Regions from separate parts of the Lysinibacillus sp. C5.1 genome, predicted to be linked through region 2. Evidence: riboswitches for the same ligand, from Rfam matches in the RefSeq annotation. Region 2 holds a riboswitch; the other holds the start of a gene.

Region 1 (5,521 bases), 1.7 Mb from region 2:
ACAACTATACAAAGGGCAATTGGATAATTTCTTTAAGCGGTGTTATGTGGAAATTGTTCGAAAATTGTTTGAGTGACTGGCACTTAAATAGGTTAAATATGGTTTGCCTGTTAGTGGATGTGTTTGAATGTCGGCGCATACTCCAAAAACATCATCCAGCAGCTTAGGTGTTAACACTTCTTCTGGCGTACCATATTGAACGATACGACCTTGTTGTAAAACATAAATGTAGTCGCAGTACATCGCGGCCATATTTAAATCATGTAAGGCGGCGACAACCGTCAAATGCAGTGTTTGAATTAAATCCATTAGTTGTAATTGATGGTGGATATCTAAATGATTTGTCGGCTCATCTAAAATAAGTATCTGTGCTTGCTGTGCAAGTGCACGCGCAACCATCACTCTCTTTTTTTCCCCTCCAGAAAGGGAACTAAAACTACGTGTTTCTAAATGGGCAATACCTGTTTGAGACAAGGCTTCTTTTACAATATTAAAGTCTTCCTTATTGTCCATCTCAAAAAGTTTTTTATGTGGCGTTCTTCCCATACTCACTAAATCTTTTACTTGAAAGTCGAACAACACAGGCGTTTCTTGACTGACAACTGCTAATTTCTTTGCGATGACTTTACTTGATTGCTTAAATATATCTTGCTCATTTAATAACACTGTACCGCTTTCTGGCTTTAATAAACGATACATATTTTTTAATAGTGTAGACTTTCCGCTACCATTAGGGCCAATCAACCCAACAAACTGCTTTGCTTTTATTTGAATGCTTACTTTCTCTAATATGCACTGATCATGAATGGAGAATGATACTTCCTTTGCTTCTAATGTCATCACCTTTAATCCCCTTCACCAAATGAATAATTGTTTCGACGTAGTAGCCAAATGAAAAATGGTCCCCCACAAAAAGCAGTAATAATACCAATCGGCATTTCTTCTGGGGCTATTAATACACGCGCTAACGCATCAGCCCAAACTAGAAAAATTCCCCCTAACAATGCACTTATGGGGATAACATGTTGATAATTAGAGCCAACTAACAAGCGTACGATATGCGGAATAATTAAACCAACAAACCCGATGGACCCACTTACTGCAACGAGCACACCTGTCAGTAAAGATACGAGTACTATTAGCTGTATGCGAAACTGTTGAAGATTTACCCCTAACGTGACGGCCGCTTCTTCCCCAAGTAGTAATAAATTCAGATTTCGATAGTATAGCCACAACAACCCAAATACGATAAAAAAGACAATGACTGGAATAAATAAATTACTCCATTTTGCTCCTGCGAGACTGCCTAACATCCAATACATAACGGCTTTAATCCCGCCCTCTTCCTTAGACATCATTAACATAAAATTCGAAGTGGCAGATAAGATAAAGGACACCGCCATCCCCGCTAGTAAAAGGCGAAAAATCGAAATACGTCCTCCTACACGCGACAACAAAAATACTAAGACAATTGCCATAAAAGAGCCTAAAAAAGCAGAGACTGAAAGGGCGTAGATACCTAAAAATGAAAACGCCCCTAAAATAATGACAGCCGTTGCGCCCACTGTTGCTCCCGAAGAAATACCTAAAATATACGGATCGGCTATCGAATTACGGACTAGTGCTTGAACAGCAGCACCAGCAACCGCTAAGCCTGCACCAACAACAGCCGCCAGAATCACGCGAGGAACACGGATTTGCCATATAATAATCTCTTGCGAACGACTCCAATCCTCCTCTATAACATGAGGGAATAATGGCACTTTCGAAAGAATTACCTTCCATACATGTAACGGCGTAACTGACACAGACCCAATCATAATGGCCACTGTCATAGACGCAATGAGCACTAGAAAAAGGGTCAAAGAAAATAACATAAATTTTTTATTCATTTGGTTATGAACTCCTTATCAATCATGATAAAGACGAAGCAATAAAAAAGGGCATTCTACGCATACATGCATAGAAATACCCTTAGCTAAACAAATTAGGAGAAATATCCATCAATTGTCCGTAATTGCTTGCATCCTCGTGGGCATTACAGGTATGAACTAACTGGCAGGTCTCCTGGCTTCGATTCATCGTATCTACGATTGCCTTCCCATTTAAAAACAGTGGCTACACTATCATAGAACTCCTCGTTACAGTTGCGGGACAGCGTCGGATTTACACCGACTTCCCTTTTAAGTGATGCTCGTGTTTACAAGCGTCACACCATTAGTATCTGAAATTTTAAAATTATGACGATTCTATCATACATCATTATCGTAGTCTATTATTTCCTTCATTTAGGAATCTATCTTTCCTCATTTCAAACTAAATCCATCATTTCTGCACATTTACTTGCTACATTAAAGACACATCCAAATCGAAGGAGGAAATTCATATGGTATTAAATAAAAATCGGCTCCTAATGTTAGTAGCAGCAATTGCTTTACTAATACTTTCAGCTTGTGCTGATAATACAGCGAAGTCAGAATCTGCTCAAAGCGACAAAACAGACCACGGCGAAGAGATGGAGCATGGGGATGAAATGGATCATTCCATGATGAATCATTCAAGCTCTGGTGAAGTTCCAGCCACTTTAAAAACAGCCGAAAATCCAAAGTTCCCTGTCGGCAGTAAGGCTATTCTTACAGATGGCCATATGTCAGGAATGACAGGAGCCGAAGCGACAATTGTCGGCGCTTACGATACGACAGCATACATTATTTCATTTGAGCCTACTACTGGTGGTAAGACAATTGAAAATCATAAATGGGTGATTCATGAGGAATTAATCGACCCAGGTGAAGCACCTTTATCACCAGGATCAGAAGTAAAAACTGATGCTACCCATATGACAGGCATGGAAAATGCGACTGTACGCATTGATGATGCCGTACAAACGACTGTCTATATGGTCGATTTTGCTTTAACAACTACTGGTGAAGAAATGAAAAATCATAAATGGGTGACTGATAGCGAGCTAGCGACAAAATAATGAGGTTGGGACAAAAGAGAAAAGGTGTTAGATTGATGGCAGTCAATCTAACACCTTTTTTTGCTACGCCGTTGTTGTCCGCTACGGCGGTGCTTTCCGCTCAGCACAGTAAGCCGCAACCCTCGCTAACGCGCGGTCTGTTACGTCTTACATTGTATGCTGTTCTGAGCAGGAGTCACCGCTTCCGCTACCAACAACTAGTGAACACTTCTAATTTTTTATTTATTGCAAAAGCAAGAAAAGATAAGTTCTCCATATAGCAAAAATTTATGAACACCTTTTCTCTGTTCCTTAAATTTTTTTAGTTATGTCCCAGCCTCATTCTAAAACCTTTTTGTCACCGCTTTTATGCCATTTATAGCCGATTCCCCACACTGTCTGTAAATAATCATCCACTGGAAAGCCACTTTTTCGAAGCTTATCCCGTAAATTGCGGACATGTGAATCAATCGTTCGGTCTTCAATTGCTACATTATATCCCCATACAGTGTTGATTAAATGCTCTCTAGAGAAAACTTTATTTTGATAATCAAGAAATAACGCTAACATCAAAAATTCTTTTGGCGTTAAAGAAATCATCTCTTGGTGAAAAGATAACTCAAAAGATTCTTTATTTAAGCGTAGCCCTTCGAAATTAATAACGATTTCTTCAGCCTTTGTTCTTCTTAAAACAGCCTGTATACGCGCTAACAATTCTTCCTCATCGAAAGGCTTTAAAATATAGTCGTCAGCTCCAAGATTTAGCCCTTTTATAATATCAGCCTGTTCCCCTTTTGCCGTAAGCATAATAACTGGTACGTCCCAAAACTTCCTTATTTCCTGACATACTTGCCAGCCATCCATATCAGGCATCATAATATCTAACAGCACTAAATCTATATGATGTTCTTCTAAATATTCTAAAGCATCTCTTACAGACGACCTAGCAATACAATGAAAAGAAGGTTCAAGATAAAGGGTAAGTAACTCTAACATCCTTGGTTCATCGTCAATTAATAATAATGTTTTCATTTGTTCCTACTCCTTAAACAATAATTTAAAAGTAGTCCCTTTGTTTTCCTCACTAACAACGGTAATTTCCCCTCCATGTGCATGAACGAGCTCCTTTACAATGGCAAGTCCTAATCCTAAACCGCCATTGGCACGCGTACGAGATTTATCAACCCTATAAAAACGTTCAAAAATATAAGGTAAATCCTTCTGCGGAATTCCTTTTCCGGTATCTTTTATAATAATTGATACGAAATGATTGTTTCTTTCCACTTGTAAGAAAATCGAATCTCCTGAGGAACAATAAGTCAGCGCATTATTTAACAAATTCAAAAAAATTTGCTCCAACCTTATTGTATCAGCCAATAAAGTTAGTCCCGCTTCACATTGCACAAAAAGGTCAATTTGTTTTTCATGGAAAGCAGGTCTTAACTTTGCCTCAATACTTGCCACAAAGTCATCCATATGAAGACATTCTTTGTTTATAACAAATGCATTTTCATCCATTTTTGCTAAATCAAATAAGTCTTTTATTAACCTTGATAATCGATTCGTTTCCTCAATAATAATACGTAAATACTTTTGACGATCTCGTTCCGATAAATCTCGTTTATAAAGAATATCTGTATAACCTTTTATAAATGTAATCGGTGTTCGCAGCTCATGAGCAATACTCGATAAAAATTCCTTTCTTTCCTCTCGTAAATGATTTAAGTCATTAGATAATAGTTGAATAGCATTCGCAAGATCACTTAATTCATCTTGACCATTCGTTGAAAGGGCTACTGTAAAATCCCCTTTACTCATTTTTAGTGTTGCTTCTTTCATTTCAATTAATGGACGAGCAAGCTTTCTAGATAACACAATAATCACTACAATGGTCACCAATCCCGACACAAGCCCAACAATTAGGAAGTGTTTATTTAATCGCTCCATTAAGGCATGGATAGAATCTGTATTTTGGAACATAAAAACATAGCCAATGGTCTTTTGCTGTTTTTGAATTGGACTAACGGTCGCTATATACTTTTCATCTTGCCAATTGTTCTCTAGCACCTGACCATCATAAGGTACACTTGCTCCAAGCCTCTGTAAATATGCTTTTATATCAAGGTGCGGCGAAGAAGTAGCTAAAATTTTGCCAGCACGATCTGCAATCACAACGTCCGTATTATCTCGGGATTCCATTAATACTATATGTGATAACGTTTCCTTTTCGAAATTTTGCTCCAATATCTTTCGATGCGAATTACCCGTTGTCTGCAAGTTTGTTAGTTCTTCATCAACTCTCGAATTCGTCAAAGAAAGATGCAAAAATAACATCATAAATGTTTCGATGCAAAACAATGTGATAAAAAAGATAATGCCAAGCTTTAGTGAAAGTTTTTTCATCCTGTAACCACCTATATTTCAAAATGATAACGTGTAAGTGTGAAGATTTTATGCAGAAGAAAGATACTTCTATTAAATAGTATAAAATAAAAACTACATGCTCATTGATTTTTCACCCTATGTAGTACTTAATTCAAATAAGAATGAGCTCTATAT
Region 2 (5,521 bases):
GACTCACTTCAATCTCTCCTGCCCTTCATCATCAGGTGAGGATCCAATACCCGATGTAATACATCGGCGCATAAATTAGAAAGTACATAGATGACGGCAATAATTAGAACATAGCATTGAACAACCGGGTAATCCCGATTAATAATCGATTCAATTAAAAACCTACCGAGTCCTGGCCAACTAAAGACTTGCTCCACAATTACCGCACCACCGAGTAAATTACCAAGTGTCAAGCCCAGCATCGTAGTCAACGTTATCGCAGCATTTCTCATTACATGTTGCATGAGTATGACAGAATTTTTTAATCCTCTTAACTGAGCGTATTGAACATAATGCTTATGTAATTCTTCAATAATCGTTGCACGAATTAACTGAACAAATAATCCAATTGTCGGTAAGGCTAGTGTTAGCGCAGGTAAAACAAGATGAGCAAGTGTCCCCTTCCCATTAGTCGGGAAAATACCAAATTTTAAGCTAAATAGATACAGTAATAAAAAACCTAACCAAAATGTTGGAATTGATACACTCAAGATAGAAAACAATCTAATTATTTTATCGATTATGGCACACTTATACAGTGCGCTTATCATACCTAATGGGATACTAAAAACAAGAATGAGCACAAATGCAGCAACAGCCAATTCGATAGTTGCTGGTAATTTAGCGAATAGCTCATGTGCCACTGGTAATTTACTAACAAAAGAAGTACCAAAATCAAACTGCAAAACTCCTATTAACCAAAGCAGATATTGAATAAGTAAAGGTTTGTCTGTCCCAAGTTCCTCACGTAATGCCTGGATTGCCTCTTCCGTTGGCGTAACTTTAGCCAATCTTAAAATAACCTCCGCAGGCTCTATTGGAACGAAGCGAATAAATACAAACGTCAATATAGATACCCCTAATAATACAAACGGTAACGTTAAAATTCTTTTTAAACAAAACATCCATGTCGATTCGTACATGCTGTCACCTCCTACCCAATCCTATGATAAAGAGAGAGCTGTCTTTGTAAGACACTCTCTCTTCTACTTGTATTACTCTGTATCCATTTGTGCATATGGAATATCATATTCAGATGCACGAGGCACAAAATCCTTCATATATGGTTGATAAATCACGTTATTTGTTTCATAAGATATCGGATAGAATAGTGCTTGATCATGGAACATAGTTAAAATATCCGTATAGAGCTGCACTCGTTCCTCTTCATCTGTTCCAACTAATAATTGGTGAATTTTAGTATCAATTTCTTTGGTGTTTGGTAAACCTAATTTTGCTTCATAAACACCACTAGCATTTGGTGTAGCTGATTCATTAGCAAAGCCATGTGGATCTGTTGGTGGTCCGTTTGTACGCCAAAAATTAATATCCACCTGATTATCCATTAATTTTTGAAGGCCAACCATTACATCTGCACCTTCTAGATTCAACTGTACCCCTATTTTTGCTAGTTCACCTTGCATCAACTCAGCCATTGGTTTTTGAATGGCATCTGTTGCGATATAGATTAAATCTAATGATAATGGTTGTCCGTTTTTCGAACGAATTTTATCGCCCTTTTGTAATGTCCACCCAGCTTCATCAAGTAGCTGTTGCGCTTTTTCTGGATTATACAAGATTGGTTCTAAATCAATATTGGCAAAAGGAATTGCATCCCAAAATAGTGTGTCGGCCACTTTTTCTGTACCATGTGTAATACTATCAACCATTTGCTCCTTATTGATAGCATATTGAATGGCTTGACGTACCTTTAATTCTGCTAACGGTCCTGACTGCGTATTGAATAATAACGCTTTTGTAGACAATGGTTCAGAGGTAGCTGTTTTATATTTGTCACTATCTTTTAAATACGAATAGTTATCTAAACTAATGATGCCACGACCATAAATTAAATCTAACTCTTCGTTTTCAAATGCCAACGAAATCGATTCAGAATCAGGGATGATTTTTACTTTAATTTGTTCTAAGAGAGGTTTTTCCCCCCAATAGTTTTCGTTGCGACTAAATAAAGCATATTCATCTTTTTTGTAATCTGTTAATACCCATGGACCTGTCCCAACTGGTGCTTTGATGGAATCTTGCGTCGCATCTCCTTCAGGGAATCCGTTATCCCCTAAAAAACGGAATGGACGTACAAAGGCCAGTTCGTTTAATACTGGATAATAAGGTTCATCTAATTGCAAACGAATTGTATAATCATCTTCTTTTACAACCTCAACAATATGGTTGACCATGCCCATCCAAAAATGTATTTCCCGATTTGCTAATATGGCATCGAAGTTACGAATGACATTATCCGCATTAAAAGCAGTTCCGTCTGAATACTTAACGTCTTTTCTTAAATGGAAAATGTAAGAAGTCTTATCCTTTGAAATGTCCCAACTTTCTGCTAGCTTAGGCGTAATAGTCCCATCATCGTTATACTCAACCAAAGATTCGTAGACCATTGCTTGTGCAGTCATTTGATTAGGTAAATATGTATGAGGGTTTAATGGACCGACATCTAAAGGCCATCCAATCGTTATCATTTTTTCGTCATTTGTTTGTGTTGTTGTTTTTCCCTTTTCTGTATCAGTGTTTGTACAACCTGCAAGAACACTGAAAGTCAAAAAAAGTACAAACGGAAGTAAATACTTTGTCAATCTCATTTTCTGTCTCCTATCTCCTATCTTGGTTCAAAAGCATCTACTACTAGATAAAAGAAAGCATAAAAAAACCTTATTCAAAAAGAATAAGGATAGATAAGCCTACAAAAAGTAAGTCTCCATCCATCTCCCTATCTTTCGTAGATCATCAATGAATCTTCTTACAAGCAGGCATTCTGGCTCATGAATCATTATTTTGTTTCACCTTCACGAGTAATAACTCTGTGTCAATGGAAACAAAACTCCTCATTTACAGTTGCGGGACAGCATGGGATTTACACCCATTTTCCTTTTAATTGAATGAAATTTCATTTCACTCAAACTTGTAATAATTGCTATGAAATTAGTATTAAACATAACATGCACGAAAGTTTACGTCAATTTTATTTTCAGAATATAATAAAATAAGAAAAATCTTCATTATTTTATAAACTTGCTGAGTGTATTCATTTAACTAAAAAAGACCATTGTTCCAAAAGAGAATAAGGCTGACGTTTTATTAAATATCTACTCCAAATATAAAATTTTAAAAATCTTAGCGTAGCCTTCCAGTCTCATTTGATAAATTGATAAACCTCTCTTTAAGTACTAACTTCCCCAGGATTTTACAAAACAGAAAATAGATTTATAAAACTGATTGTATTAATATTTTTTGCACTTTTAACTAGATAATCAACATAGTAATTAACACTATCAAGCATACGATTACAAGCATATCTCATACGAATGATACATATAGTGATGTTAGTATTTCATTCAAACAGAATTCTATAATTAGACTGAGATGGATTTATAAGATATGCGAATATTATCTATAAAGATAGGATGATGACCATTATTGAAAAATCGGTTCTAGCTATGGTTATTTTACGTGTATTGTCTGGAAGTATTGAAGTAAGTGCTGGTTTGTTGATGCTAAAGTTGAACAATTTAGAAAAAGCATTCTATATTAATACAATGCTTGCATTGGTTGGTCCAACAGTTTTAATCGTAACAACAGCAATTGCATTATTTGGACTAGCTGATAAAATACCTGTGGCGAGAATTATTTGCTTATTTACTGGAATTACACTTATCATTGTTAGCTCACATATAAAGTAATAGGGACATTTCGTTCTAAATCCTTGTTATGTATTAGCCATCCTGAACAATATCTTTACTGTTCAATAATTTGCTGTAGCGTGTGACGACGCTACTTTTTTTATGTAAAAGTCACCTCTACCTAACAAATTGAGATTGTGTGTATCGCACGCAATTATTCGTTTGTGGCGTTGGTGCTTAAAATCGTCCACACACTGTTGTTAAAAAGAACACTAACTAAACACCTCCGCGTTAATTGATATATACAATACTCGTTAGTCAACGCGAAAGGTGTTTTATTTGTTAGGTCAGTTTTAGTTCTACAAAAGTTTGTTTAGGAAATATATTCTGGTTTTAAGTTAACATGTGGCCGCCTTCTACATGAAGAACCGTTCCAGTCACGAAACTATTTTGTAGCAAATATAGTACGCTTTGTGCAACATCATCAGCTCGCCCTATTCGTTTCACAGGGAGTTTATTTTCAACTGTATTATAGAAGTGATTACGTGCTTCTTCTGGCATTTTGCTACGGGATGGTGTATCAATTATACCTGGTGAAACGATGTTTACTCGGATAGGAGCAAGTTCTAATGCCAAAGTCTGACCTAAATTGGAAATAGCCGCATTAACTGCACCTAGTATTGCTGAGCCCACCATAGCCTTGTAGGCTACAACGCCAGAAAATAAAATAATAGAACCGTTTGGTGAAATGTTAGAAGCACCGTATTTGGCTGCATAATATTGTCCCCAAAATTTGTTTTCAAACAGTTTTCGTGCTTGTGCTGTATCCGTTTGGAGGAATGCCCCGCTGGATGTTTCTGCCGCGCTTATCACCAGATGATCGACATGACCAATCTTTTCAAAGAAAGATTGTACTTGCTGTTCTTGTGTTGTATCTAGAATATAAGTTGTTGCCCTAACTCCTAATTGCTCTTTTGCCTTCTGCAATTTCTCTTCGGAGCGACTGGCAATGATTACTTCTGCCCCTTGCGCTACTAGCTGTTTAGCTGATGCCAAACCAATCCCAGAGCTTCCACCGATAATTACAACTTTTTTATCTTTTAACATATTTCTCTCCCCTTATTCGTTTACATAAGTTTAAAAATTCAATATCTCTTGCAGGTGTAAATCAAGTTCGGATACAAACTTTTCAATCTTTGGATTTTTGACTACGTCATAACAAGAGAAACTCTTTAATGGTTTCATTCCGATAAATTTCTGTATAAGATGTAAATGCATTATTGCATCTTCTAGGGTATTCCCTTCAAAAAATTCACTTGGATTGTTAAATGCTTTTTCAGGGGCATTCCAGGTAAGCGAAAACATATATTTCTTTTCAGTCAACAATCCACCTTTCCCATACTCATCAGCACCCCTAAAAAATAAACCATAGGCATATACCTCATCCATATACGTCTTCAATAAGCCGGGGACACTGAACCAATAAATAGGTGTTTGATAAATGACAATATCAGCCCATATAAATTTTTGTTGTTCTTCTTCGATTTTATATCCGTTTTGAATAATTGTTGTTTTTACATTGTTCTTTTTTTCTAAAAAACTAACCATTTTGTTCATCAATGTTTGGTTCAAATTCCCCTCAGCTGAACTGTATTTCTGATGACCGTTAATAATAAGTATATTTTTCATCTTTTTCTGGCTCCTTCAATTCTGTTATCTCTTAAAACAAACCTAGTGTCTTGCCAATGTTCTACTAACCGTTTGCTACAGCGGGAAAATTCCCTTAGTGTTGTACAAATAGTAATAGCAACGGTAGCTTATTTCATTGATTTCTG

What was found. A riboswitch is a leader RNA that binds a small molecule or an ion and turns the genes downstream of it on or off. The one in region 2 is predicted to bind cobalamin.
Region 1: linked by a shared signal. The riboswitch ahead of I5435_RS20470 (FecCD family ABC transporter permease) and the one ahead of nikA (nickel ABC transporter substrate-binding protein) in region 2 are both predicted to bind cobalamin.

Annotation. Positions count from the first base shown of each region.
Region 1 covers NZ_CP066226.1:4,166,650-4,172,170, forward strand. The annotation lists gene I5435_RS20465 (ABC transporter ATP-binding protein) at 43-840, opposite strand; gene I5435_RS20470 (FecCD family ABC transporter permease) at 846-1,892, opposite strand; cobalamin riboswitch at 2,041-2,234, opposite strand; gene I5435_RS20475 (YdhK family protein) at 2,387-2,983, shown strand; gene I5435_RS20480 (response regulator transcription factor) at 3,302-3,994, opposite strand; gene I5435_RS20485 (sensor histidine kinase) at 4,001-5,365, opposite strand.
Region 2 covers NZ_CP066226.1:2,428,955-2,434,475, reverse strand. The annotation lists gene I5435_RS11775 (ABC transporter permease subunit) at 1-7, opposite strand, end outside; gene nikB (nickel ABC transporter permease) at 9-962, opposite strand; gene nikA (nickel ABC transporter substrate-binding protein) at 1,035-2,648, opposite strand; cobalamin riboswitch at 2,795-2,987, opposite strand; gene I5435_RS11760 (YqhV family protein) at 3,471-3,746, shown strand; gene I5435_RS11755 (SDR family oxidoreductase) at 4,080-4,793, opposite strand; gene I5435_RS11750 (NAD(P)H-dependent oxidoreductase) at 4,824-5,375, opposite strand.